4 linked regions of the Aromatoleum aromaticum EbN1 genome follow. The protein of the gene in region 3 interacts with the protein of the main gene of each other region in a pairwise test. Links are inferred from orthologs where the notes say so. Each region holds a gene or a part of one and is shown on either strand. Other genes may lie near its edges. The genes, in order: ftsZ, EBN1_RS03505, EBN1_RS08540 and ftsA.

The links.
Region 1: the proteins of EBN1_RS08540 (region 3) and ftsZ interact in binary tests that used the Escherichia coli proteins (3 or more experiments, as listed by UniProt). The link is inferred for Aromatoleum aromaticum EbN1 from one-to-one orthologs.
Region 2: the proteins of EBN1_RS08540 (region 3) and EBN1_RS03505 interact in binary tests that used the Escherichia coli proteins (3 or more experiments, as listed by UniProt). The link is inferred for Aromatoleum aromaticum EbN1 from one-to-one orthologs.
Region 4: the proteins of EBN1_RS08540 (region 3) and ftsA interact in binary tests that used the Escherichia coli proteins (3 or more experiments, as listed by UniProt). The link is inferred for Aromatoleum aromaticum EbN1 from one-to-one orthologs.

What each region holds. Positions count from the first base shown.
Region 1 is NC_006513.1:844,756-851,916, reverse strand. What follows is about bases 1-2,861. They hold ftsZ (cell division protein FtsZ), read left to right. Parts: upstream 1-791; coding sequence 792-1,931; downstream 1,932-2,861. Other genes in these bases: lpxC (UDP-3-O-acyl-N-acetylglucosamine deacetylase), read left to right, coding at 2,169-2,861; ftsA (cell division protein FtsA), read left to right, coding at 1-652. Outside these bases: more of lpxC, read left to right, coding at 2,862-3,089; EBN1_RS04050 (hypothetical protein), read left to right, coding at 3,098-3,286; EBN1_RS04045 (DciA family protein), read right to left, coding at 3,369-3,803; preprotein translocase subunit SecA, read left to right, coding at 3,975-6,698; bifunctional glutamate N-acetyltransferase/amino-acid acetyltransferase ArgJ, read left to right, coding at 6,854-7,161. UniProt on the Escherichia coli protein: Essential cell division protein that forms a contractile ring structure (Z ring) at the future cell division site. The regulation of the ring assembly controls the timing and the location of cell division.
Region 2 is NC_006513.1:744,853-749,503, forward strand. The notes cover bases 1,707-4,651. They hold EBN1_RS03505 (RodZ domain-containing protein), read right to left. Parts: upstream 3,673-4,651; coding sequence 2,740-3,672; downstream 1,707-2,739. Other genes in these bases: ispG (flavodoxin-dependent (E)-4-hydroxy-3-methylbut-2-enyl-diphosphate synthase), read right to left, coding at 1,707-2,733; pilW (type IV pilus biogenesis/stability protein PilW), read right to left, coding at 3,669-4,466; rlmN (23S rRNA (adenine(2503)-C(2))-methyltransferase RlmN), read right to left, coding at 4,469-4,651. Outside these bases: EBN1_RS03490 (tetratricopeptide repeat protein), read right to left, coding at 1-174; hisS (histidine--tRNA ligase), read right to left, coding at 161-1,459; more of ispG, read right to left, coding at 1,489-1,706.
Region 3 is NC_006513.1:1,806,380-1,814,133, reverse strand. Bases 1,953-4,725 are described here. They hold EBN1_RS08540 (rod shape-determining protein), read right to left. Parts: upstream 3,975-4,725; coding sequence 2,931-3,974; downstream 1,953-2,930. Other genes in these bases: gatA (Asp-tRNA(Asn)/Glu-tRNA(Gln) amidotransferase subunit GatA), read left to right, coding at 4,447-4,725; gatC (Asp-tRNA(Asn)/Glu-tRNA(Gln) amidotransferase subunit GatC), read left to right, coding at 4,083-4,370; mreC (rod shape-determining protein MreC), read right to left, coding at 1,971-2,873; mreD (rod shape-determining protein MreD), read right to left, coding at 1,953-1,968. Also shown: mrdA (penicillin-binding protein 2), read right to left, coding at 1-1,444; more of mreD, read right to left, coding at 1,447-1,952; more of gatA, read left to right, coding at 4,726-5,919; Asp-tRNA(Asn)/Glu-tRNA(Gln) amidotransferase subunit GatB, read left to right, coding at 5,936-7,417; EBN1_RS08520 (class II glutamine amidotransferase), read left to right, coding at 7,522-7,754. UniProt on the Escherichia coli protein: Forms membrane-associated dynamic filaments that are essential for cell shape determination. Acts by regulating cell wall synthesis and cell elongation, and thus cell shape.
Region 4 is NC_006513.1:850,380-854,031, forward strand. Bases 1-3,000 are described here. They hold ftsA (cell division protein FtsA), read right to left. Parts: upstream 2,116-3,000; coding sequence 886-2,115; downstream 1-885. Other genes in these bases: ftsZ (cell division protein FtsZ), read right to left, coding at 1-746; EBN1_RS04070 (cell division protein FtsQ/DivIB), read right to left, coding at 2,112-2,948; EBN1_RS04075 (D-alanine--D-alanine ligase), read right to left, coding at 2,941-3,000. In the rest of the region: more of EBN1_RS04075, read right to left, coding at 3,001-3,652. UniProt on the Escherichia coli protein: Essential cell division protein that assists in the assembly of the Z ring. May serve as the principal membrane anchor for the Z ring.

The sequences.
Region 1 (7,161 bases), 960 kb from region 3 along the record:
CGCGGTGCTGACCGAGGACGAGAAGGACCTCGGTGTGTGCCTCGTCGATATCGGCGGCGGTACGACCGACATCGCCGTCTTCACTCATGGCGCGATCCGCCACACTGCGGTGCTCCCGATCGCCGGTGACCAGGTCACCAACGACATCGCGATGGCACTGCGCACGCCGACCTCCGAAGCCGAGGAGATCAAGATCCGCCACGGCGTCGCGCTGCACACACTCGCCGATCCCGAGGAGATGATCGAAGTGCCCGGCGTCGGCGACCGGCCGCCGCGGCCGCTGTCGCGCCAGCGTCTCGCCGACGTCATCGAGCCGCGGGTCTCCGAACTGTTCGAGCTGGTGCAGGCCGAATTGCGCCGCAGCGGCTACGAGGAGCTGCTGTCGTCGGGGGTCGTGCTGACCGGCGGTTCCTCCATGATGCTGGGCATGGTGGAGCTCGGCGAGGAAGTGTTCCACATGCCGGTGCGCATCGGCTCGCCGCAGTATGCAGGAGGGCTTGCCGACGTCGTGTGCCAGCCGCGCTACGCGAACGCGATGGGGCTGGTGATGGAAGGGTCCGCGCAGCGCCGGCGGGGCATGCTGGCACGTGAAACGCGCAGTGTCCGCCAGGTGTTCGGGCGGATGAAGTCATGGTTCGAGAAGAATTTCTGAGCGGATGGGGAGTCATCCGTCGAATTTGAAGGTGCGCCCGCGTTAACCTGCTATTTAGTTATAAAATTTGCGTTTGACACTAAATGCAGTGGCCGGGAACGCAGTGCGCAAAACGGTTGATATTCAGGAGACGAGGCAAATGATCGAAATCGTTGAGAAGGAACAGACCGGCACGGTGATCAAGGTGATCGGTGTCGGCGGGGCCGGCGGTAACGCTGTCGACCACATGATCCGCGAGAATGTGCAGGGCGTGGAGTTCATCGTTGCCAACACCGACGCCCAGGCGTTGAGCCGCTGCCTCGCGCCGAACAAGATCCAGCTCGGCAGCTCCGGGCTCGGCGCGGGATCGAAACCCGAAGCCGGCCGGGCTGCCGCGCAGGATTCGCGCGATGCCATCGCGGCGGCGCTCGACGGCGCGCACATGTGCTTCATCACCGGCGGCATGGGCGGCGGCACCGGCACCGGTGCCGGCCCGGTGGTCGCCGAGATCGCGAAGGAGATGGGTATCCTGACCGTCGCGGTCGTCACCAAGCCGTTCGACTTCGAAAACCGCCTGCGGGTGGCCGAGAGCGGTATCGAGGAACTGACGCGCTACGTCGATTCCCTGATCATCGTGCTCAACGACAAGCTGCTCGAAGTGTATGGCGACGACGCCGGCTTCGAGGACTGCTTCCGCTCGGCGGACAACGTGCTGCGCAGTGCGGTCGGCGGCATTGCCGAGATCATCAATGTTCCCGGCCTCGTCAACGTCGACTTCCAGGACGTGCGCACCGCGATGGGCGAGATGGGTCGGGCGATGATGGGCTCGGCGGAAGCCGATGGCCTCGATCGGGCGCGCATCGCTGCCGAGCAGGCCGCGGTCAGCCCGCTGCTCGAAGGTACGGAACTGTCGGGCGCGCGCTGCGTGCTGATCAACATCACCGCCAGCCGCTCGCTGAAGATGTCGGAAGTGCGCGATGCAGTGAAAACGGTGCAGGCGTTCGCTGCCCCCGAAGCCTTCGTGAAATACGGCACCGTGTTCGACGAGGCGATGGAAGACCGCGTGCGCGTGACCGTCGTCGCGACCGGCCTCGGCGCGCCACGCACCGGACGCCAGCCAGTGATGCAGGTCGTGCAGGGTACGGGCACTTACGGCGCGCTCGGCGGCAACGTCAACATGGCCAATCTCGACGTCCCGGCGGTGATCCGCCACACCCGGCGCACCACCGTCGAAGCGATGAGTGCAAACGGCATGGGAACTTACGACATCCCGGCTTTCCTGCGCAAGCAGGCCGACTGACGCACCGGCGTTTCGTCCCGTTCGACAGGCGCCCCGTAGACCGCTGCCTCCGGTCGGCGTCAGGGCGCCTGTGGCCTCGCGCTCCCGCCCCAGATTTCCGCCGGAGCGAAACGCTCCTGCCGCGGTCCAATGAACCGTTGCAGGCAGTGCCGCCCGTGGACCCGCCCGGCGCGCAGGGTCCCGGAAGGCGCCGGTTGCCGTGTTAAACTGCTGGCCGGAAACAGGAATAATTCAAAAATGATCAGGCAGCGCACCCTCAAATCGATCGTCAAGGCCACCGGGGTAGGGCTGCACGGGGGACGCAAGGTCCAGCTCGTGCTGCGGCCGGCAGCGCCCGACACGGGGGTCGTCTTTCACCGCGTCGATCTCGATCCGCCGTGCGACCTGCCTGCCGATCCGTATTCCGTGTGCGACACGCGCATGTGCTCCGGACTGGAGCGCAACGGGGCGAAAGTCGGCACCGTAGAGCACCTGATGTCTGCGGTGGCCGGCCTGGGCGTGGACAATCTTCACGTCGACGTCGATGCGCCCGAGCTCCCGATCCTCGACGGCAGCGCCGGCCCGTTCGTGTTTCTGCTGCAGTCGGCAGGCATCGAGGAGCAGAAGGCGCCGAAGCGCTTCCTGCGCGTGAAAAAGGCGGTCGAGTACCGCGAGGACGACAAATGGGTGCGGCTCGAGCCGCACGACGGCTTCCGGCTGACATTCTCGATCGTTTTCAACCACCCGGCGATCGACAAGACCTCGACCAGCGTGACCGTCGATTTTGCCGAACATTCGTACGTGCGCGACGTCGCCCGCGCCCGTACTTTCGGTTTCATGCAGGATGTCGATTCGATGCGCGCCCACGGACTGGCCCTCGGTGGCAGCCTCGATAACGCGATCGTCATGGACGAATACCGCGTGCTCAATTCCGACGGCTTGCGCTACGTCGATGAGTTCGTCAAGCACAAGGTGCTCGACGCGATCGGCGACCTGTATCTGTGCGGCCACCCGCTGCTCGCGGCCTACAGCGCGCACAAGGCGGGGCACGCGCTGAACAACCAGATCCTGCGCGTCCTGCTCGAGGACCGCTCGGCGTGGGAAATCGCCACGTTCGAGCAGCCGGGAATGACTCCCGCCGCGGTGAGTCATCAGTTCGAGCTCGCGCCGGCGACCTGATCACGACGATGCTGGCCATTCGTCTTCTCGCAGTCCTTGCGGCGATCGGCATCGGCGCCTCGCTGATCGCATGGATGCTGACCGGCAATCCTCGTTATCGCCGCTGGGCGTGGAATTTCCTTCGCGCCGGCCTCGTCGTCGTCTTCGTATTCCTCGCGCTGCTCGCGCTCGAGCGGGTGTTCCTGCCGCTCGCGTGAGCGCTTCGCCGGGCCGTCCCAAGAAGCGCTCAGTCCCGCATGGCGGGACCGCGCGTAGCGCGAGGGTGCTCTAACGAGCGCTTCAGCCGGCCCGGCTGCGATCTATCAGTCGCTCCAGCGATTCGCGCAGCGGCGAATCGGCCGGCAGGCTCGATGAAAAATCGGCGAGGCTGCGCCGCCCCGCGTCCGACAGCGTCCGGTCCGGGGCAGGGCGCGGCGCTTCGCGCTCCTCGATCACCTGGACCTTGACCTGGATCGTCCGGATCGGCATGCCGGCCGCACCGAACTGTTCCGCGAGAGTCGGTGCGATCTGCTTGAGCCGCACGGCGACCGCTCCGCCATGGGCCAAGAGCACGAGAGTGTCGTTCTTGACATTGGCGACTGCGCACGCGGACGCCAGGGCCGGGGGAAGATGCTGTTCCAGCACCGCCTGAAGTTTGCGCAGGCGCGCAGCGTGGTCGCGCAAACGTGCGAGCGCGTCGCCGCTGCCGAGAAATCGCTGGATAAGCTGGGTCATGGAAGTGCGCTCGCGATCATTCCCCATGGTAGGTTTCACGCCCTGCGCCTGCAAGCGCCGCAAGGGCGGGACGTGGTCACGCCCTTGCGGCGCAGCGTGACTTGCAATACGGATCGATTCCACCCACATGCTAAACTTGCGCCTTTGCCGAATCGTCCGACCCCACCATCCATGATCTCCGGCCTACTCAAGAAAATTTTCGGCAGTCGCAATGACCGCCTGATCCGCCAGTATTCCCAGACCGTACGTGCGATCAATGCGCTCGAGCCGGAAATCTCCGCGCTGTCGGACGAGGCCTTGCAGGCGAAAACTGCCGACTTCAAGCAGCGGGTCGCGAACGGAGAGTCGCTCGACAGCATCTTGCCGGAAGCGTTCGCCGTCGTGCGCGAGGCCGGCAAGCGGGTCCACGGCATGCGGCACTTCGATGTGCAGCTGATCGGCGGAATGGTGCTGCACAACGGCAAGATTTCGGAAATGCGCACCGGTGAAGGCAAGACGCTCGTCGCGACGCTGCCCGCGTATCTCAACGCGCTGACCGGCAAGGGCGTGCATGTCATCACCGTCAACGACTACCTCGCGAGCCGTGACGCAGACTGGATGGGCCGCATCTACGGTTTTCTCGGCCTCACGACCGGCTGCAACCTGTCACGCATGGGGCATGAGGCGAAGCAGGCCGCGTACGCCTCCGACATCACCTACGGCACGAACAACGAGTTCGGCTTCGACTACCTGCGCGACAACATGGTCTATTCGACCGGCGAGCGGGTGCAGCGCGGGCTGAGCTTCGCCATCGTCGACGAAGTCGATTCGATCCTCATCGACGAGGCGCGCACGCCGCTGATCATCTCGGGGCAGGCCGAAGACCATACCGACCTCTACCTCAAGCTCAACCAGGTCGCGCCGATGCTCGCCGAGCAGGAAGGCGAAGGCGACAACGTCATCAAGCCGGGCGACTACACGCTCGACCTGAAGGCGCGCCAGGTGCTGCTGACCGAACAGGGCCACGAGAACGCCGAGCAGATCCTGACCCGGATGGGCCTGCTTGCCGAAGGCACCAGCCTCTACGACCCGGGCAACATCCTGCTCGTGCATCACCTGTACGCGGCGCTGCGCGCGCATTCGCTGTACCACAAGGACCAGCATTACGTGGTGCAGAACAACGAAGTCGTCATCGTCGACGAGTTCACCGGCCGCCTGATGGCCGGCCGGCGCTGGTCCGACGGCCTGCACCAGGCGGTCGAGGCGAAGGAAAGCGTGCGCATCCAGGCCGAAAACCAGACGCTTGCGTCGATCACCTTCCAGAACTATTTCCGCATGTACGGCAAGCTCGCCGGCATGACCGGTACGGCTGACACCGAAGCGTTCGAATTCCACTCGATCTACGGGCTGGAAACCGTCGTCGTGCCGACGAACCGGGCGATGGTCCGCAAGGACGAGAACGACAAGGTCTATCGCACCGCGAAGGAAAAATGGGACGCGGTGATCGCGGACATCCGCGGATGTGTCGAGCGCGGCCAGCCGGTGCTGGTCGGCACGACGTCGATCGAGATCAACGAGTTCCTGTCGGGCGAGCTGAACCGCGTCGATCTGTCGCACCAGGTGCTGAACGCGAAGCAGCATGAGCACGAAGCGGAGATCGTCGCGCAGGCGGGGCGCCCGGGAGTCATCACGATCGCGACGAACATGGCCGGGCGCGGCACCGACATCGTGCTCGGCGGCAGCATCGAGCGGCAGCTCGCCGCAGTACGCGACGACGAGACGCTGACGCCCGAGCAGAAGGAGGCCCGCACGGCCGCGCTGCGCGAAGAGTGGAAGCCGGTGCACGAGCAGGTGCTCGCCAACGGTGGCCTGCACATCATCGGCACCGAGCGGCACGAGTCGCGCCGCATCGACAACCAGCTGCGCGGCCGCGCCGGACGCCAGGGCGATCCGGGCAGTTCGCGCTTCTACCTGTCGCTCGAAGACCCGCTGATGAAAATCTTCGCCGGCGAACGCCTGAACGCGATCATGGTGCGGCTGAAAATGCCCGAGGGCGAGGCGATCGAGCATGCGATGGTGACGCGCTCGCTCGAATCGGCGCAGCGCAAGGTCGAGCAGCGCAACTTCGACATCCGCAAGCAGCTGCTCGAATACGACGACGTCGCGAACGACCAGCGCAAGGTCATCTATCAGCAACGCAACGAACTGCTCGAAGCCGACGACATCTCGGAGACGATCCGCGCGATGCGCCAGGGCGTGCTGCACGACAGCTTCCGCGTCCACGTGCCGGTCGACAGCGTCGAGGAGCAATGGGACATCGCGGCGCTCGAACAGGCGCTCGCGTCCGAGTTCCAGCTCCGGCTGCCGATCGGCGAATGGCTCAAGGCGGAACCGAATCTCGACGACGAGACGATCCTCAAGCGCCTCCTCGCCGCTGCCGAGGAGCAGTACGCGGTGAAGACCGCGCAGGTCGATCCGGTCGCATGGCACCAGTTCGAGCGCAACGTGATGCTGCAGAGCCTCGACACCCACTGGCGTGAGCACCTGGCGGCGCTCGATCACCTGCGGCAGGGCATCCACCTGCGCGGCTACGCGCAGAAGAATCCCAAGCAGGAATACAAGCGCGAGGCCTTCGAGCTGTTCGAGACCCTGCTCGATACCGTGCGCAACGACGTCTCCAAACTCCTGATGACGGTCCAGGTGCGCACCGAAGCACAGCTCGAGGAGGCGGAAGTGCCCCCCGAGCTCGAGAACGTGCAGTACCAGCATGCCGCTTTCGACGAGGCCCTCGGGGTCGCTACTGCTCCGGAGGCCGCGCAGGCAGCAGCGCCCGCCGGACCGAAAATCGGGCGCAACGATCCGTGCCCGTGCGGATCGGGCAAGAAATACAAGCATTGCCACGGCAAGCTGAGCTGAGATGCGATGCGCGAGGAGTTGCCGGGATTCGCCCCCGGAGCGCTCGCGCAATCGCGTGCCACGACCCGGATTCCGGTTATTCCGGGCATGGCCGATCGTTTTGACCGTGGCCACGGGCGGCCTTCCACCTCGTATCCTGTTCCACGGAGAAAACCATGCCTGTGAATCTGATCGCTGTGCAGCCGTCCGATCTCCTTCCGGTGCCCGGCGTTCGCGTCGGGGTCGCGGAGGCCGGGATCCGCAAGGCCAACCGGCGTGACCTGACGCTGATCGAACTTGCCGCCGGCAGCCGCGTCGCCGGTGTGTTCACCCTCAACCGCTTCTGCGCGGCGCCGGTGCAGCTGTGCAAGCAGCACATCGCCGGCGGCGACGTGCGCGCGCTGGTTATCAATACCGGCGTTGCGAACGCGGGCACCGGCGAACAGGGGTTGGCGGACGCCCACGCGACCTGCGTCGCGGTCGG
Region 2 (4,651 bases), 1.1 Mb from region 3 along the record:
ATACAGCGCGCCGGCCTCGCTCGCCTGCTTGTTCTGGTACCACCTGAAGCCTTGCCAGCCGACCGACGCGAGCGCCGCCGCCACTGCGAGCGTCGTCACGAGCTTGCCGTACTGGGCCCACCAGGCCTTCAGCTCGGAAATCTGCTCCTGTTCTTCCAGGTCATAAACTGCCATCTTCTTCCTCATTTTCCGTGAACAGGCATTCGGCCACTGCATTGGCGAGGCCATCGAGCGCGACGCGCTGCTGGCCGCCGGGGCCGCGCAACGGCTTCAGGCCGACTTCCCCCGTCGCCGCCTCGTCGTCACCGATCACGACTGCGACCGGCGCCCCGCTTGCGTCCGCTTTCTTCATCTGCGACTTGAAGCTGCCGCCGCCGCAATGCATCAACACCGCGAAACCATGGCTGCGCAGGGCCTCGGCGGCGCGAAACGCGAGGCGCTGAGCCTGCTCGCCGAGGTGGACGACGTACACGTCCGGCTGGGCCGGTTCGGCCTCGCCGCCGCTTTCGCGCCATAGCGCGAGCAGCCGCTCGATGCCCATCGCGAAACCGGCCGCCGGCGCCGGACGGCCGCCGAGCTGTTCGACGAGACCGTCGTAGCGGCCGCCCGCGCACACCGTGCCCTGCGCGCCGAGCCGCGTCGTGACCCACTCGAACACGGTACGGTTGTAATAGTCGAGGCCGCGCACGAGCCGGTGGTTGATGCGGTACGGCACGCCAGCGTCCTTGAGCAGCACCTGTACGCCATTGAAGTGCTTCAGCGAGTCCTCGCCGAGGAAATCGAGCAGCTTGGGCGCGTTATCGACGAGGTCCTGCAGTTCGGGGTTCTTGGTGTCGAGGATGCGCAGCGGATTCGTATGCAGGCGCCGCCTGCCATCGTCGTCGAGGCGCTCGCGATGCCTCTCGAGGTACGCGACGAGTTCCGCCCGGTGGCGCGCCCGTTCGTCGGAGGAGCCGAGCGAGTTCAGCTCCAGCCTGACGTCCTCCAGCCCGAAATCGTCCCACAGGCGCGCGCACATCAGGATGTGTTCGGCGTCGATATCGGGACCGTCGAAGCCCAGCGCCTCGACGCCGATCTGGTGAAACTGGCGGTAGCGCCCTTTCTGCGGCCGCTCGTGGCGGAACATCGGGCCGTGATAGTAGAGGCGCTGCGCGCCGGCGGACAGCATCTTGTGCTGGATCGCCGCGCGCACGCACGATGCCGTGCCCTCCGGGCGCAGCGTCAGTTGTTCACCGTTGAGCGCGTCCTCGAAAGAGTACATTTCCTTCTCGACGATGTCCGTGACTTCACCGATCGCGCGCTTGAACAGCGGCGTCGGCTCCACGATCGGCATGCGGATCGGCCGGTAGCCGTAGCTGCGCAACCAGTCGCGGACGATATCTTCGAAATGCTCCCAGGCTTCGGCCTCGTCGGGCAGGATGTCGTTCATCCCGCGTACCGCCTGCAAGGCCTGAATCATCGGTTTTTTTTCTGTCATAAGCTGACGGTTCAGCCCGCCTTTTTCACGTATCTGGTGGCCACGTAGTCGTCGACGATGGCCTTGAATTCGGTGCCGATATTGTCGCCGCGCAGCGTGACGGTTTTCTCGCCATCGACGAACACCGGTGCCGCGGGAGTCTCGCCGGTGCCGGGCAGCGAGATGCCGATGTTGGCGTGCTTGCTCTCGCCCGGCCCATTCACGACGCAGCCCATCACCGCGACGGTCATGTTCTCGACGCCGTCGTACTGCTCGCGCCACACCGGCATCTGGTCCCGCACGTAGGACTGGATGCCCGACGCCAGTTCCTGGAAGAAAGTGCTGGTCGTGCGCCCGCACCCCGGGCACGCGATCACCATCGGCGTGAACGCGCGCAGGCCCATCGTCTGCAGGATTTCCTGCGCGACGACGACTTCCTGCGCGCGGCTGCCGTTCGGTTCCGGCGTCAGCGAGATGCGGATCGTGTCGCCGATGCCTTCCTGCAGCAGTACCGCGAGCGCCGCGGTCGAGGCGACGATGCCTTTCGACCCCATTCCCGCTTCGGTCAGCCCGAGGTGCAGCGGATAGTCGCAGCGCGCCGCCAGATCGCGATACACCGCGATCAGGTCCTGCACGCTCGACACTTTCGCCGACAGGATGATGCGGTCGCCCCCGAGCCCATATTCTTCGGCTTTCGCCGCCGACTCCAGCGCCGAGACGACGAGGGCTTCGCGCATCACCGCGTTCGCGTCGCGCGGCTGTGCGAGCTTCGCGTTCTGGTCCATGACGCGCGCCAGCACCGACGGATCGAGGCTCCCCCAGTTCACGCCGATGCGCACCGGCTTGTCGTGGCGGCACGCGATGTCGACGATCGCGGCGAACTGCGGGTCGCGCTTCGCGCCCGCGCCGACGTTGCCCGGATTGATCCGCAGCTTCGCCAGCGCCTCGGCGCAGGCCGGATGCTCGGAGAGCAGCTTGTGCCCGTTGTAGTGGAAGTCGCCGACGAGCGGCACGTCGACGTTGAGCGCCAGCAGGCGATCACGGATATGCGGCACGGCTTTCGCGGCCGCCTCGTTATTGACCGTGATGCGCACGAGCTCGGAGCCGGCGCGGGCGAGCTCGGCGACCTGCATTGCGGTTCCGAGCACGTCGACGGTGTCGGTGTTCGTCATCGACTGCACGACCACCGGCGCGTTCGAACCGATGCTGATGCGCCCCACCCTGACCTGCCGGGTCTTGTGACGGACGAGTGATCCCGAAGAAGAATTCGTTGCCATTTCAGCTCACTTCACGGTCAGCTTTGCGACGCCGACGCGAATATGGGGAACAAGGTCCAGCGGCTGGCCGCGAAATTCCGTCGTGACCTTTTGCGCGTTGCCGACGACGAGCCCGAACGGCGGCTGGCCCTGGACCGTACGGGTGCTGCCCGCCGCATTGAGGCCGGAAAAAATGACCTTCCCCGTCGCGTCGCGCACCTCCACCCACGATTCACCGGCAAAACGAAACACGAGGTGTTCGACGCCCGGCAGTCCGGCGGGAACGGTGGTGGTCGCCCTGTCTTCCGCAATGGACGCGGGAGCGGCTTCCGCCAAAGGCGCCGCGGCGGGCGCCTGCGGCGGCACGTCGTTCGCCGCCACGCCATCCGGCGTCACCGCAGCAGGCGAGGACAGTTGCGGCGCCACGTCGGGCTCGGCCGCGGACGGAGGTTCGAGCGGCACCGGCAATGGCGTTGCCTCCCCTTCGGACGGCGCCAATTCGACAGTCGCGGTTTCGGTATCCGGCATCTGGAACCAGTCGAAAAACCATCCCGCGACGACAACGGTCAATAAGGCGCCGGCAACCAGCGCTGCCGGCAGACGAGCGGAACGCGCCGCCCTGCCGCTCGGCATCACACCTTCGGCATTCGACAGCGGAGCGAGTTCGACCGGCATCGCAGCGGCGTTTTTTGCGAGGCCGGCGAGCAGCGCGGCCGGATCGATCCCGAGATACCGCGCGTAATTGCGCAGAAAGCCGCGAACAAACGCCGGCCCTGGCAGCAGCTCGAAGCGCTCGGCTTCCATCGCCTCGATCTGCCGGGAAGTCAGTTTCAATGCGTACGCGACGTCGCCTACGGTCTCGTGGCGGGCTTCGCGTGCACGCCGCAGGATCTGTCCGACAGATGCGGCAGCAGCCGGCTCGACCGGGGTCGCGTCCTCTTCACGATGAACGTCGTTCACTCGTAATTTCCCTGTTTCATTGCCCGATGTTCCCCGCTATCGGCAAAACGGCCGCGCAGTTGCGCCGCGTAGCTCGACTCGGCCTCACGATTGCCGAGTTTGCGCTCGGTGCGCACACCGAGCCATACGGACTCCGCTGACGGCTCGCTTTGCTGGTGCAACTGCACGAGATGGTTCCGCGCAAGCTCGTAGTCGCCGCGGCGGTAGGCGATCGCGGCAAGGTGGTAGAGCGCCTGCGCGTTGGATGGGTCGAGCTCTGCCGCGCGCTGGAACTCGGCCTCGGCCGCAGCATCGTTGCCGCGCCGCAGATGGCACAGGCCCGCGTTCGCGTAGGGCCGTGAAGGCGTGCGGTAATAGGGGTTGCGCGCGGCGAGCGCGAGCCGTTCGAGCCCTTCCGCTTCCTGCCCCGACACGCACAGGAACCAGCCATAGCTGTTGTTGAATTCGGGGTCGTTCGGCGCCTTCTGCAGTGCGCGCTGGAAATTGTCGCGCGCCGCGTTCCGGTCGTCGATGAACATATAGACGAGACCCATCAGGTGATACGCCGGCGAGTACGCGGGATCGCTCGCGAGAGCCGCCCGCCCCTCGTCGAGCGCAACCGCGTAGCGCCCGACTTGTAGATAGGCCATGCCGAGATCCACGTGGACCTTGGCGCTCGCCGTCGCCGGATTCGTCGCCGGCACGTCGGAGACCGGTCGCTCCGCGATCGGGCGTCCTGCCCCCGATGGGGCCGCGCACGCAGTCAGCCCGAACACGACAGCGCAAAGGAGCAGCCGTCCCGCGAACCGGCGCATCCTCAGCGGCCCTCCATCGGCTTCACCAGCCTGACCGTGCGCCGCGACCGGTCCTGCACTTGTCCGGCGAGCTGCCCGCAGGCCGCGTTCACGTCGTCGCCGCGCGTCTTGCGGGTCGTCGTGACGATGCCAGCGTCGATGAGGATCGCCGCAAAGCGCCGGATGCGTTCGGCCGGGGAACGATC
Region 3 (7,754 bases):
CATGCGGCCGGAACACCTTTCCGCCGTTGACGATCGTGGCCAGCGCGTTCGCGAGCTGCACCGGAGTGTAGGCGTTGTACCCCTGGCCGATGCCGACCGAGATCGTCTCGCCGCCGTACCAGCGTTGCTGCTCGGGCTTCTTGAAGCGGCCGCGCTTCCACGCCGGCGACGGCAGCACGCCTTCGGCTTCGCCGGGAATGTCGATGCCGGTGCGCGAACCGAAGCCGAGCGGTGCCATGAACCCGGCGATCTCTTCGATGCCGAGATCGTTCGCGAGCTGGTAATAATAGGTGTTGCACGACACGACGATCGACTTGTGCAGGTCGACCGTGCCGTGGCCGCCGACCTTGTCGTCCATGAAGCGGCGTCCGGCGAAGCTGAAGTAACCTGGATCGGCGATCGCCTGGTTCGCGGTGCGCTTGCCGGTCGTCAGCGCCGCGAGCGCCATGAACGGCTTGAACGTCGATCCGGGCGGATAGGCGCTGAAGATCGCGCGGTTGAGCAGCGGATGGTCCGGCGAATCGTTGAGTTCATTCCAGTCGGCGGTGGAGATGCCGTCGACGAACAGGTTCGGGTCGAATGCCGGTTTCGACGCGAGCGCCAGCACGCCGCCAGTGCGCGGGTCGATCGCGACGAGCGCGCCGCGCCGGTCGCCGAACGCGGCCTCGGCGACTTTCTGCAGCTCGATGTCGAGCGTCAGCTCGAGATCGCTGCCCGTCGTCGCGGGCGTGCGCGATATCACCCGCACCGCGCGCCCGCCGGCGTTCACCTCGACCTGCTCGACGCCGGTCACGCCATGGAGTTCTGTCTCGTAGCTGAGCTCCAGCCCGCTCTTGCCGATGTGGTCCGAGCCGCGATAGTTCGCGGTGTCGCCGCGCTCCTCGATGCGTTCCTGGTCGCGCAGGTTGATCCGCCCGATGTAGCCGATGACGTGCGAAGCGACTTCGCCCTGAGGGTAGTCGCGGAACAGGCGCGCCTGGACTTCGACGCCGGGAAAGCGGTAGCGCCGGGCGACGAAGCGCGCGACTTCGGCGTCGTCGAGGCGCGTGCGGATCGGCACGCTCTCGAAGTTGCGGCTCTCCTCGAGCAGCTTGCGAAAGCGCCGCCGGTCGCGCGCATCGATCGTCACGATCTCGCTCAAGGCATCGATCGTCTCGTCGAGATCGGCGACCTGCGACGGCGTGATCTCGAGCGTGTAGGCGGCGAAGTTGCGCGCCAGCGTCACGCCGTTGCGGTCGAGGATCGCACCGCGCGTCGGCACGATCGGCACGAGGCCGATGCGGTTGTCCTCGGCGCGCGTGAGAAAGTAGTCGTGGCGGACCACCTGGAGGTAATAGAAGCGCGCCGCGAGCAGGCCGAAGCACACCAGCGCGACGATGCCCGCAACCAGCACCCGGCGGCGAAAGCGCCCCAGTTCCTCCTCGGGAGTGCGGAATTCGGTCATCGTCAGATCGGCCGGTTATCGTCCCGGTCCACTGGCCGATACTGCGGCAGCAACAGCAGGAAGTGCAGCGGAATCCACAATGCGGCGCTCGTGAAGCTCGACAGGAAATACTCCCAGCCGGGAAATTCGGCGCCGGCCACGAGCCGCACCAGCACCATGATGAGCTGCGTCAGGAAAAACATCGGCAGGATGTGCAGCGCCTGCTGCAACGGCGGAAACCACAGCACGCGGCGCGCGATGGACGTCGCGAGGTAGGCGAGCACGACATAGGCGAGCGCGTGCTGCCCCATCGCCGCGCCCTGCCCGATATCGACCAGCACGCCGAACACGAAAGCCGTCCCCATGCCGACGCGCAGCGGCTCGCGGATGCACCAGAAAGCCAGTACCAACGGTACCCAGTCCGGCACGCCGGGCAGGCGGCCGGTCGGGATGTACGCCAGCCCGAGCGCGACGAACAGGCTCAGGAACACGAACCAGTTCTTCGCCGGCTGCAGGATGCGGCTCGATCGATGGGTCGGCTGCACGATTATCCTTTCCGCTCGGGGCGGCGCAGCGCCGGGGACTGCGGCTGCGGCTGCGGCCGGGGCGGCGGGGCTTCGGCACGTCCGAGCACCAGCACCTGCGTCGTGCGCTCGACGGCAGCGACCGGATCGCACAGGACGACGGCAAAAGTCTGCGATTCGCGATCGACGCTGACGACTTCGGCCACCGGCAGCCCGGCGAGGAAGATGCCGTCGAGCCCCGACGTTTCCAGCCGGTCGCCAGGGAGCACATCGACTCCGGACAACGTGAAGCGCAGCTCCATGCGCCCCAGTCCCGCGCCGAACAGCACGCCGCGCAGGCCGTTGCGCGCGACCTGCACCGGCACCGCCTGGTCCTTGTCGGTCAGCAGCGTGACTTCGGCCTGCACCGGATACGCGCGCGTGACCTGCCCGATCATGCCCTGCGCGTTGACGACCGCCATCCCGGCCGCGACGCCGTGCTGGCTGCCGCGGTCGAGGATCACCTTGCGCGAGAACGGATCGGGGGCGTCGTAAAGGACTTCGGCCGCGACGCTGCGCACGCCCGGTGCCGGAGCCATCTGCAGCAGTTCCCGCAACTGCGCGTTGTCGCGTTCGAGCTGCTCGAAGCGCAGCAGCCGTTGTGCCGCATCGAGCTGGCTGCGCCGCAGCTCGGCGTTGTCCTGCTGCACTTCGACGAGCGTCGCGAAATAGACTGCCGCGTCACGGACGAAATCGACCGGCGCGGCTGCCGCCATCTGCAGCGGCCAGGTCGCGACCGACAGCCCCTGGCGCACCACTTCGAGGTAGCGGAACCGCAGGTCCGCCACCAGCATCGCCAGGCACACCGAGACGAGCACGAGCAGCCGCACGAGCGGCGTCGGGCCTTGCTTGAAAACGGGCGGAGACTGATGGCCGGCCAGCGACATCGCGGCGACTAGGCGGGGCGAGCAGCGAGCGGCAGGCGCCGCGGCCCGGGGTTCGTCTTATTCCGAAGCGAAGATGGAACCAAGCTTGTCCATTTTCTCGAGCGCCATGCCGCAGCCGCGCGCGACGCATGTCAAGGGCTCGTCGGCGACGATCACCGGCAGACCGGTTTCTTCCATCAGCAGCCGGTCGAGGTCGCGCAGCAGCGCGCCGCCACCGGTCAGCACCATGCCGCGGTCGGCGATGTCGGCACCGAGTTCAGGCGGCGTCTGTTCGAGCGCGATCTTCACCGCGGAGACGATCTGGTTCAGCGGCTCGGTCAGCGCTTCGAGGATCTCGTTGCTGGAAATCGTGAAGCTGCGCGGAATGCCTTCGGCGAGGTTGCGGCCTTTGACTTCCATCTCGCGCACTTCCGAGCCCGGAAAAGCGGAGCCGATTCCCTTCTTGATGTTCTCCGCAGTCGTGTCGCCGATCAGCATGCCGTAGTTGCGGCGGATGTAATTGACGATCGAGTCGTCGAACTTGTCGCCGCCGACCCGCACCGACCCCGCATAGACCATGCCACCCAGCGAGATCACGCCGACTTCGGTCGTGCCACCGCCGATGTCGACGACCATCGAACCGGTCGCGTCCGACACCGGCAGTCCCGCGCCGATCGCCGCGGCCATCGGCTCCTCGATGAGGTACACCTGGCTCGCGCCGGCAGCGAGCGCGGCGTCGCGGATCGCGCGCCGCTCGACCTGCGTCGAGCCGCAGGGAACGCAGACGATGATGCGCGGGGAAGGCGAGAACATCCGCGAGTCATGCACCTTCTTGATGAACTGCTTGATCATCTGTTCGGTCACGACGAAGTCCGCGATCACGCCATCTTTCATCGGCCGGATCGCGGTGATGTTGCCGGGAGTCTTGCCGAGCATCTGTTTGGCCGCGTGTCCGACAGCCTGGATCGTGCGTTTCGCGTTCGGGCCGCCTTCGGTACGGATCGCGACCACCGACGGTTCGTCGAGCACGATGCCTTTGCCCCGCACGTAGATCAGCGTGTTCGCAGTGCCGAGGTCGATCGCCAGATCGTTGGAAAAATAAGAGCGCAGGAAACCAAACATGGACAATTCCGAGACCAATGAAGACGGGCAGATGTACCGGCCAGAACAGGCGGCAAACGAATATGATAACCTACAAATCTTTGTGACTTAAGCAGGTTTTATTACCTCATGTCGCTCTCCACTGAACAGGTCCGGCGCATCGCCACGCTCGCCCGCATCGAACTCTCCGACGCCGACGCCGAAGCGACCCGCGGCAAGCTGAATGGCATTTTCGGCCTGATCGAGCAGATGCAGGCGGTCGACACCACCGGCGTCGAGCCGATGAGCCACCCGCAGGACGTCGCGCAGCGCCTGCGCCCCGACGTCGCCACCGAGTCCGATCGCCGCGAAGCGTTCCAGCGCATCGCGCCGCAGACCGAAGCCGGACTGTATCTCGTTCCCAAGGTTATCGAGTAAGGAACAGCGGGCGCCGGGCAGCGGCAGGGATCGCACGAATCATTTTCGTCCCGGCTGCGCGGCGCTCCCACGACATATGATCAACGCCAGCCTCACCGAACTGCGCGCCGCGCTCGACGCCCGAAAAATCTCGAGCGTCGAACTCGCGACGCTCTTCCTCGACCGCATCGAGCGGCTCGATGCGAGCCTCAACGCCTTCATCACCGTCGACCGCGACGGCGCGCTCGAAGCTGCCCGCGCCGCCGATGCGCGCATCGCCGCGGGAGATGCCGGGCCGCTCACCGGCATCCCGCTCGCGCACAAGGACGTATTCTGCACGGAAGGCGTGCTGACCACCTGCGGCTCGAAGATGCTCGCGAACTTCGTCAGCCCGTACGACGCGCACGTCGTCAGCCTGCTCAAAACCGCCGGCGCGGTGAGCCTCGGCAAAACCAACATGGACGAGTTCGCGATGGGCTCGTCGAACGAGAACTCCCACTTCGGCCCGGCGAAGAACCCCTGGGACACGACCCGCATTCCCGGCGGCTCGTCTGGCGGTTCGGCGGCCGCAGTCGCTGCGCGCCTCGTGCCGATCGCTACCGGCACCGACACCGGCGGCTCGGTGCGCCAGCCGGCGGCGCTGACCGGGGTCACCGGCATCAAGCCGACCTACGGCGTCGTCAGCCGCTACGGCATGATCGCGTACGCGAGTTCGCTCGACCAGGGCGGCGCCTTCGGCGCGTCCGCGGCCGACTGCGCGCAGCTCCTGACCGCAATGGCGGGTTTCGATCCGCGCGACTCGACGAGCCTCGAACGGCCGGCCGAAGACTATTCGCGCGAACTCGCCGCGCCGGCCGCTGCCCGCCCGCTCGCGGGCCTGCGCATCGGCCTGCCGAAGGAGTTTTTCGGCGCGGGCATGGCCGACGACGTGCGCGCCGCGGTCGAGGCGGCGCTCGACGGCTACCGCGCGCTCGGCGCGACGACGGTGGACGTGAGCCTGCCGAACGCGCAGCTCGCGATCCCTGCTTATTACGTGATCGCGCCGGCCGAAGCGTCGAGCAACCTGTCGCGCTTCGACGGCGTGCGCTACGGCCACCGCGCCGCCGAATACCGCGACCTTGCCGAGATGTATTCGAAGAGCCGCGCCGAAGGCTTCGGCGCCGAAGTCAAGCGCCGCATCCTCGTCGGCACTTACGTGCTGTCCCACGGCTACTACGACGCGTACTACCTGCAGGCGCAGAAGCTGCGCCGCCTGATCGCGCAGGATTTCCAGGCTGCGCTCGCCGGCTGCGATGTCATCGCCGGCCCGACGAGCCCGACGACCGCGTGGACGATCGGGGAGAAGTCCGACGATCCGGTGCAGATGTACCTGTCGGACATCTACACGATCGCGGTGAACCTCGCCGGCCTGCCGGGCCTGTCGCACCCGTGCGGCTTCGGCGCGGGCGAGCTGCCGGTCGGCCTGCAGCTCGTCGGCGACTACTTTTCCGAGGCGCGCCTGCTGAACGCCGCGCACCGCTTCCAGCAGGCGAGCGACTGGCACCTGCGCCGGCCGGCGATCGCCGCCTGAACGAGAGTTTGACACCATGAGCAGAAACGACTGGGAAGTGGTCATCGGACTGGAAGTCCATGCGCAGCTGAACACCGCGTCGAAGATTTTTTCCGCCGCCTCGACCGCGTTCGGCGCCGAGCCGAACGTGCAGGCGAGCGCCGTCGACATCGCACTGCCGGGCGTGCTGCCGGTCCTGAACGGCGGTGCGGTCGAGCGGGCGATCCGCTTCGGCGTTGCGATCGGCGCGACGGTCGCACCAAAAAGCGTTTTCGCGCGCAAGAACTACTTCTACCCGGATCTGCCGAAAGGCTACCAGATCAGCCAGTTCGAGCTGCCGGTCGTGCAGGGCGGCGCGATCACGATCCGCGTCGGCGACGGTGACAAAGCCTACGAGAAGACCGTGCAGCTCACGCGCGCGCACCTCGAGGAAGATGCCGGCAAGTCGCTGCACGAAGACTTCCACGGCATGAGCGGCATCGACCTGAACCGCGCCGGCACGCCGCTGCTCGAAATCGTCTCCGAACCCGACATGCGCTCGTCGGCCGAGGCCGTCGCGTACGCGCGCGCACTGCACGCGCTGGTGCGCTGGATCGACATCTGCGACGGCAACATGCAGGAAGGCTCGTTCCGCTGCGACGCGAACGTCTCGGTGCGCCGCCCCGGCGGGCCGCTCGGCACGCGCCGCGAAATCAAGAACCTGAACTCGTTCCGCTTCCTGCAGCAGGCGATCGACTTCGAAGTGCAGTGGCAGATCGGCACGATCGAGGACGGCGGCAGGATCCAGCAGGCGACCGTGCTGTTCGACCCCGACACGGGCGAGACGCGCATGATGCGCTCGAAGGAAGACGCGCACGATTACCGCTACTTCCCCGACCCCGATCTGCTGCCGCTGGTGATCCCGTCCGAATGGATCGCACGCGTGCGCAGCGAGATGCCGGAGTTGCCGGGCGCGATGAAGGCACGGTTCATCAACGACTACGGCCTGTCCGCCTACGACGCGGCGAGCCTCACTGCGGCGAAGGAAATCGCCGCGTACTACCAGGCGATGCTCGCCACTGCCGACACGAAACCGGGGAGTCAGGTGCCGAAGCTGGGGGCGAACTGGGTCATGGGCGAACTCGCCGCGCAGCTCAACCGCGCCGAACGCGACATCGGCGACTCGCCCGTCACACCCGCGCAGCTCGCGGGGCTCGTGCAGCGCATCGCCGACGGCACGATTTCGAACAACATCGCGCGCAAAGTGTTCGCCGCGCTGTGGAACGGCGAAGGCGGCTCCGGCGCCGATGCCGCCGATCGCATCATCGAAGCGCAGGGCCTGCGGCAGGTGAACGACAGCAGCGCGCTCGAACCGCTCATCGACGAAGTGCTCGCCGCGAACCGGAAATCCGTCGACGAATTCCGCGCCGGCAAGGAGAAGGCGTTCAACGCGCTCGTCGGCCAGGTCATGAAAGCGAGCCGGGGCAAGGCGAATCCGGCGCAGGTCAACGAGATGCTCAAGCGCAAGCTCGACGCCTGATCGATCGGCATGCCGCCCAAGGCAGGGGCGGGCGTCGCCGGAATGACCCTGCGCGCCGCTCGCTATAATGGCAAATAGCGATCAGCGACCTGAAAGGACCGGCGATGTGTCAGCTCCTCGGCATGAACTGCAACGTGCCCACGGACATCTGTTTCTCGTTCGCGGGCTTCCAGGCGCGCGGCGGCGTCACCGATCACCATCGTGACGGGTGGGGCATCGCGTTTTTCGAAGGGCGCGGCGTGCGCGTTTTCCTCGACCCGCAGCCGAGCGCGAATTCCCCGGTCGCCGAACTCGTTCGCAATTACCCGATCCGCTCGCTCAACGTCATCGCCCATAT
Region 4 (3,652 bases), 960 kb from region 3 along the record:
TCCGTACCTTCGAGCAGCGGGCTGACCGCGGCCTGCTCGGCAGCGATGCGCGCCCGATCGAGGCCATCGGCTTCCGCCGAGCCCATCATCGCCCGACCCATCTCGCCCATCGCGGTGCGCACGTCCTGGAAGTCGACGTTGACGAGGCCGGGAACATTGATGATCTCGGCAATGCCGCCGACCGCACTGCGCAGCACGTTGTCCGCCGAGCGGAAGCAGTCCTCGAAGCCGGCGTCGTCGCCATACACTTCGAGCAGCTTGTCGTTGAGCACGATGATCAGGGAATCGACGTAGCGCGTCAGTTCCTCGATACCGCTCTCGGCCACCCGCAGGCGGTTTTCGAAGTCGAACGGCTTGGTGACGACCGCGACGGTCAGGATACCCATCTCCTTCGCGATCTCGGCGACCACCGGGCCGGCACCGGTGCCGGTGCCGCCGCCCATGCCGCCGGTGATGAAGCACATGTGCGCGCCGTCGAGCGCCGCCGCGATGGCATCGCGCGAATCCTGCGCGGCAGCCCGGCCGGCTTCGGGTTTCGATCCCGCGCCGAGCCCGGAGCTGCCGAGCTGGATCTTGTTCGGCGCGAGGCAGCGGCTCAACGCCTGGGCGTCGGTGTTGGCAACGATGAACTCCACGCCCTGCACATTCTCGCGGATCATGTGGTCGACAGCGTTACCGCCGGCCCCGCCGACACCGATCACCTTGATCACCGTGCCGGTCTGTTCCTTCTCAACGATTTCGATCATTTGCCTCGTCTCCTGAATATCAACCGTTTTGCGCACTGCGTTCCCGGCCACTGCATTTAGTGTCAAACGCAAATTTTATAACTAAATAGCAGGTTAACGCGGGCGCACCTTCAAATTCGACGGATGACTCCCCATCCGCTCAGAAATTCTTCTCGAACCATGACTTCATCCGCCCGAACACCTGGCGGACACTGCGCGTTTCACGTGCCAGCATGCCCCGCCGGCGCTGCGCGGACCCTTCCATCACCAGCCCCATCGCGTTCGCGTAGCGCGGCTGGCACACGACGTCGGCAAGCCCTCCTGCATACTGCGGCGAGCCGATGCGCACCGGCATGTGGAACACTTCCTCGCCGAGCTCCACCATGCCCAGCATCATGGAGGAACCGCCGGTCAGCACGACCCCCGACGACAGCAGCTCCTCGTAGCCGCTGCGGCGCAATTCGGCCTGCACCAGCTCGAACAGTTCGGAGACCCGCGGCTCGATGACGTCGGCGAGACGCTGGCGCGACAGCGGCCGCGGCGGCCGGTCGCCGACGCCGGGCACTTCGATCATCTCCTCGGGATCGGCGAGTGTGTGCAGCGCGACGCCGTGGCGGATCTTGATCTCCTCGGCTTCGGAGGTCGGCGTGCGCAGTGCCATCGCGATGTCGTTGGTGACCTGGTCACCGGCGATCGGGAGCACCGCAGTGTGGCGGATCGCGCCATGAGTGAAGACGGCGATGTCGGTCGTACCGCCGCCGATATCGACGAGGCACACACCGAGGTCCTTCTCGTCCTCGGTCAGCACCGCGTAGCTCGACGCGAGCGGCTGCAGGATCAGGTCCATGACCTCCAGGCCGCAGCGGCGCACGCACTTGATGACGTTCTGTGCCGCCGACACCGCGCCGGTGACGATATGCACCTTGACCTCGAGCTTGACGCCGCTCATGCCGATCGGCTCGCGCACGCCGCCCTGGCCGTCGATGATGAACTCCTGCGTCAGGATGTGCAGGATCTGCTGTTCGGCCGGGATCGGCATCGCGCGCGCGACCTCGATCACGCGCTCGACGTCCAGCGGCGTGACCTCCTTGTCCTTGATCGCGACCATCCCGTTGGAATTGAAGCTCTTGATGTGGCTGCCGGCGATCCCGGTATAGACGTCGCGGATCTTGCACTCGGCCATCTGCTCGACTTCCTGGATCACGCGCGCGATCGCATCGACGGTGGCCTCGATATTCACAACCACGCCGCGTTTGAGACCGCTGGTCGGCTGCGTCGCGAGCCCGATGACATTGAGGCGCCCGTCCGGACGCGACTCGGCCACCATGCAGGTGACCTTGGCGGTACCGATATCGAGACCGACGACCAAGTCCTTGTATTCCTTGCTCATTGCTTGCCTTTCGTTGCTTTCAAGTCGCCCACCGGAGTGAGCGCGAATCCGCTCGGATAGCGGAGATCCGCTACCGCAACCTGTACTCCGACGCTGTCGCGCGCGTTCGGCCACGCATGAACGAAGCGCGCCAGCCGCTGATCAGTCGGGGCCTTTTCATGGTCCCGGCCGAGCACGATGACCAGGCCGTCGTCGAGGCGCAACTGCCACGCCTGGCGCGCCGACAGCGCCAGGCTGACGAGACGGCGACCGAGCGGCTCGAGCACGCGCTCGAACTCGCGATGCCGCGACTGGATGTATGCCGCCGAGCCCTGCGGGCCCGAGAAAGCCGGGATGTCGGCGTTGCTGGCGGCGATGAACACTTCGCCGTAGCGATTCACGAGCTGCGATTCGCCGCTCTCCGAAACCGTCCAGTACGCCGCCGCCTGGTGCTCCTCGAGCCGCAGTTCGAGGACGTCCGGCCAGCGCCGCCGTACTTCCGCACGGCGTACCCACGGCAGCTTCTCGAACACCCCCCGCACCTGCTCGAGGTCGACCGAGAAAAAATTGCCGCGGATCGCGGTGCGCGCGACGTATTCGAGTTGCGCTGTCGTGACCTGTGCCGGCGGCGTCAGCACGACGACTTCGCGCAGCGGAAAAAGCGGCCGCGACAGGAACCACACCACGAGCGCGTAGCCGAGCGCGACCGCCGCGAACAGCATCAGCACCTCCGAAATCAGGTTCAGCGTCGCCGGCCTGTCCCACAATCCTTCCTTTTCGCGGGCGCGTGCCGGCGCCCGGTTGCCGCCGAGGCCGCCGTGACGCAACGCGGTGCCGGGACGGAAGTCAGCCAAGACGCGCGTCCTCGAGGATCGCCAGGCACAGCGCGGTGAAGTCCAGCCCGACGGCTTTGGCCGCCATCGGCACCAGCGAATGGCCGGTCATGCCGGGCGAAGTGTTCATCTCGAGCAGGTACGGCCGGCCGTCCCCGGTCAGCATCAGATCGGCGCGACCCCAGCCGCGGCAGCCAAGCGCGCGCGCGCTCTTCATCACCAGCGCCTGCAGCGCCTGCTCCTGTTCGGCGGGCAGGCCGCTTGGGCACAGGTAGCGGGTTTCATCGGTGAAATACTTGTTCTGATAGTCATATTTCCCGCCCGGCGCCTCGATGCGGATCACCGGCAGCGCACGCTCGGCGAGGAAAGGCACCGTCAGCTCGGCGCCGACGATGAATTCCTCGGCCAGCACGAGGTCATCGAAGCGCGCCGCGCGCTCCCACGCCGCCTTGAGCTGGCTCGCCGCGGTGACTTTCGTCGCGCCCATGCTCGAGCCTTCATGCACCGGCTTGACGAAGATCGGCAGCCCCAACTCGGCGACGACGGCCTCCCAGTCGGTATCCCCGGCGAGGATCGCGTAGCGCGGTGTCGGCAGGCCGCATGCGGCCCACACCATTTTCGTGCGCCATTTGTCCATGGCCAGCGCGGAGGCCATCACGCCGCTGCCGGTGTAAGGGATCTTCAGCAGTTCCAGCAGCCCCTGCACCGTGCCGTCCTCGCCGCCG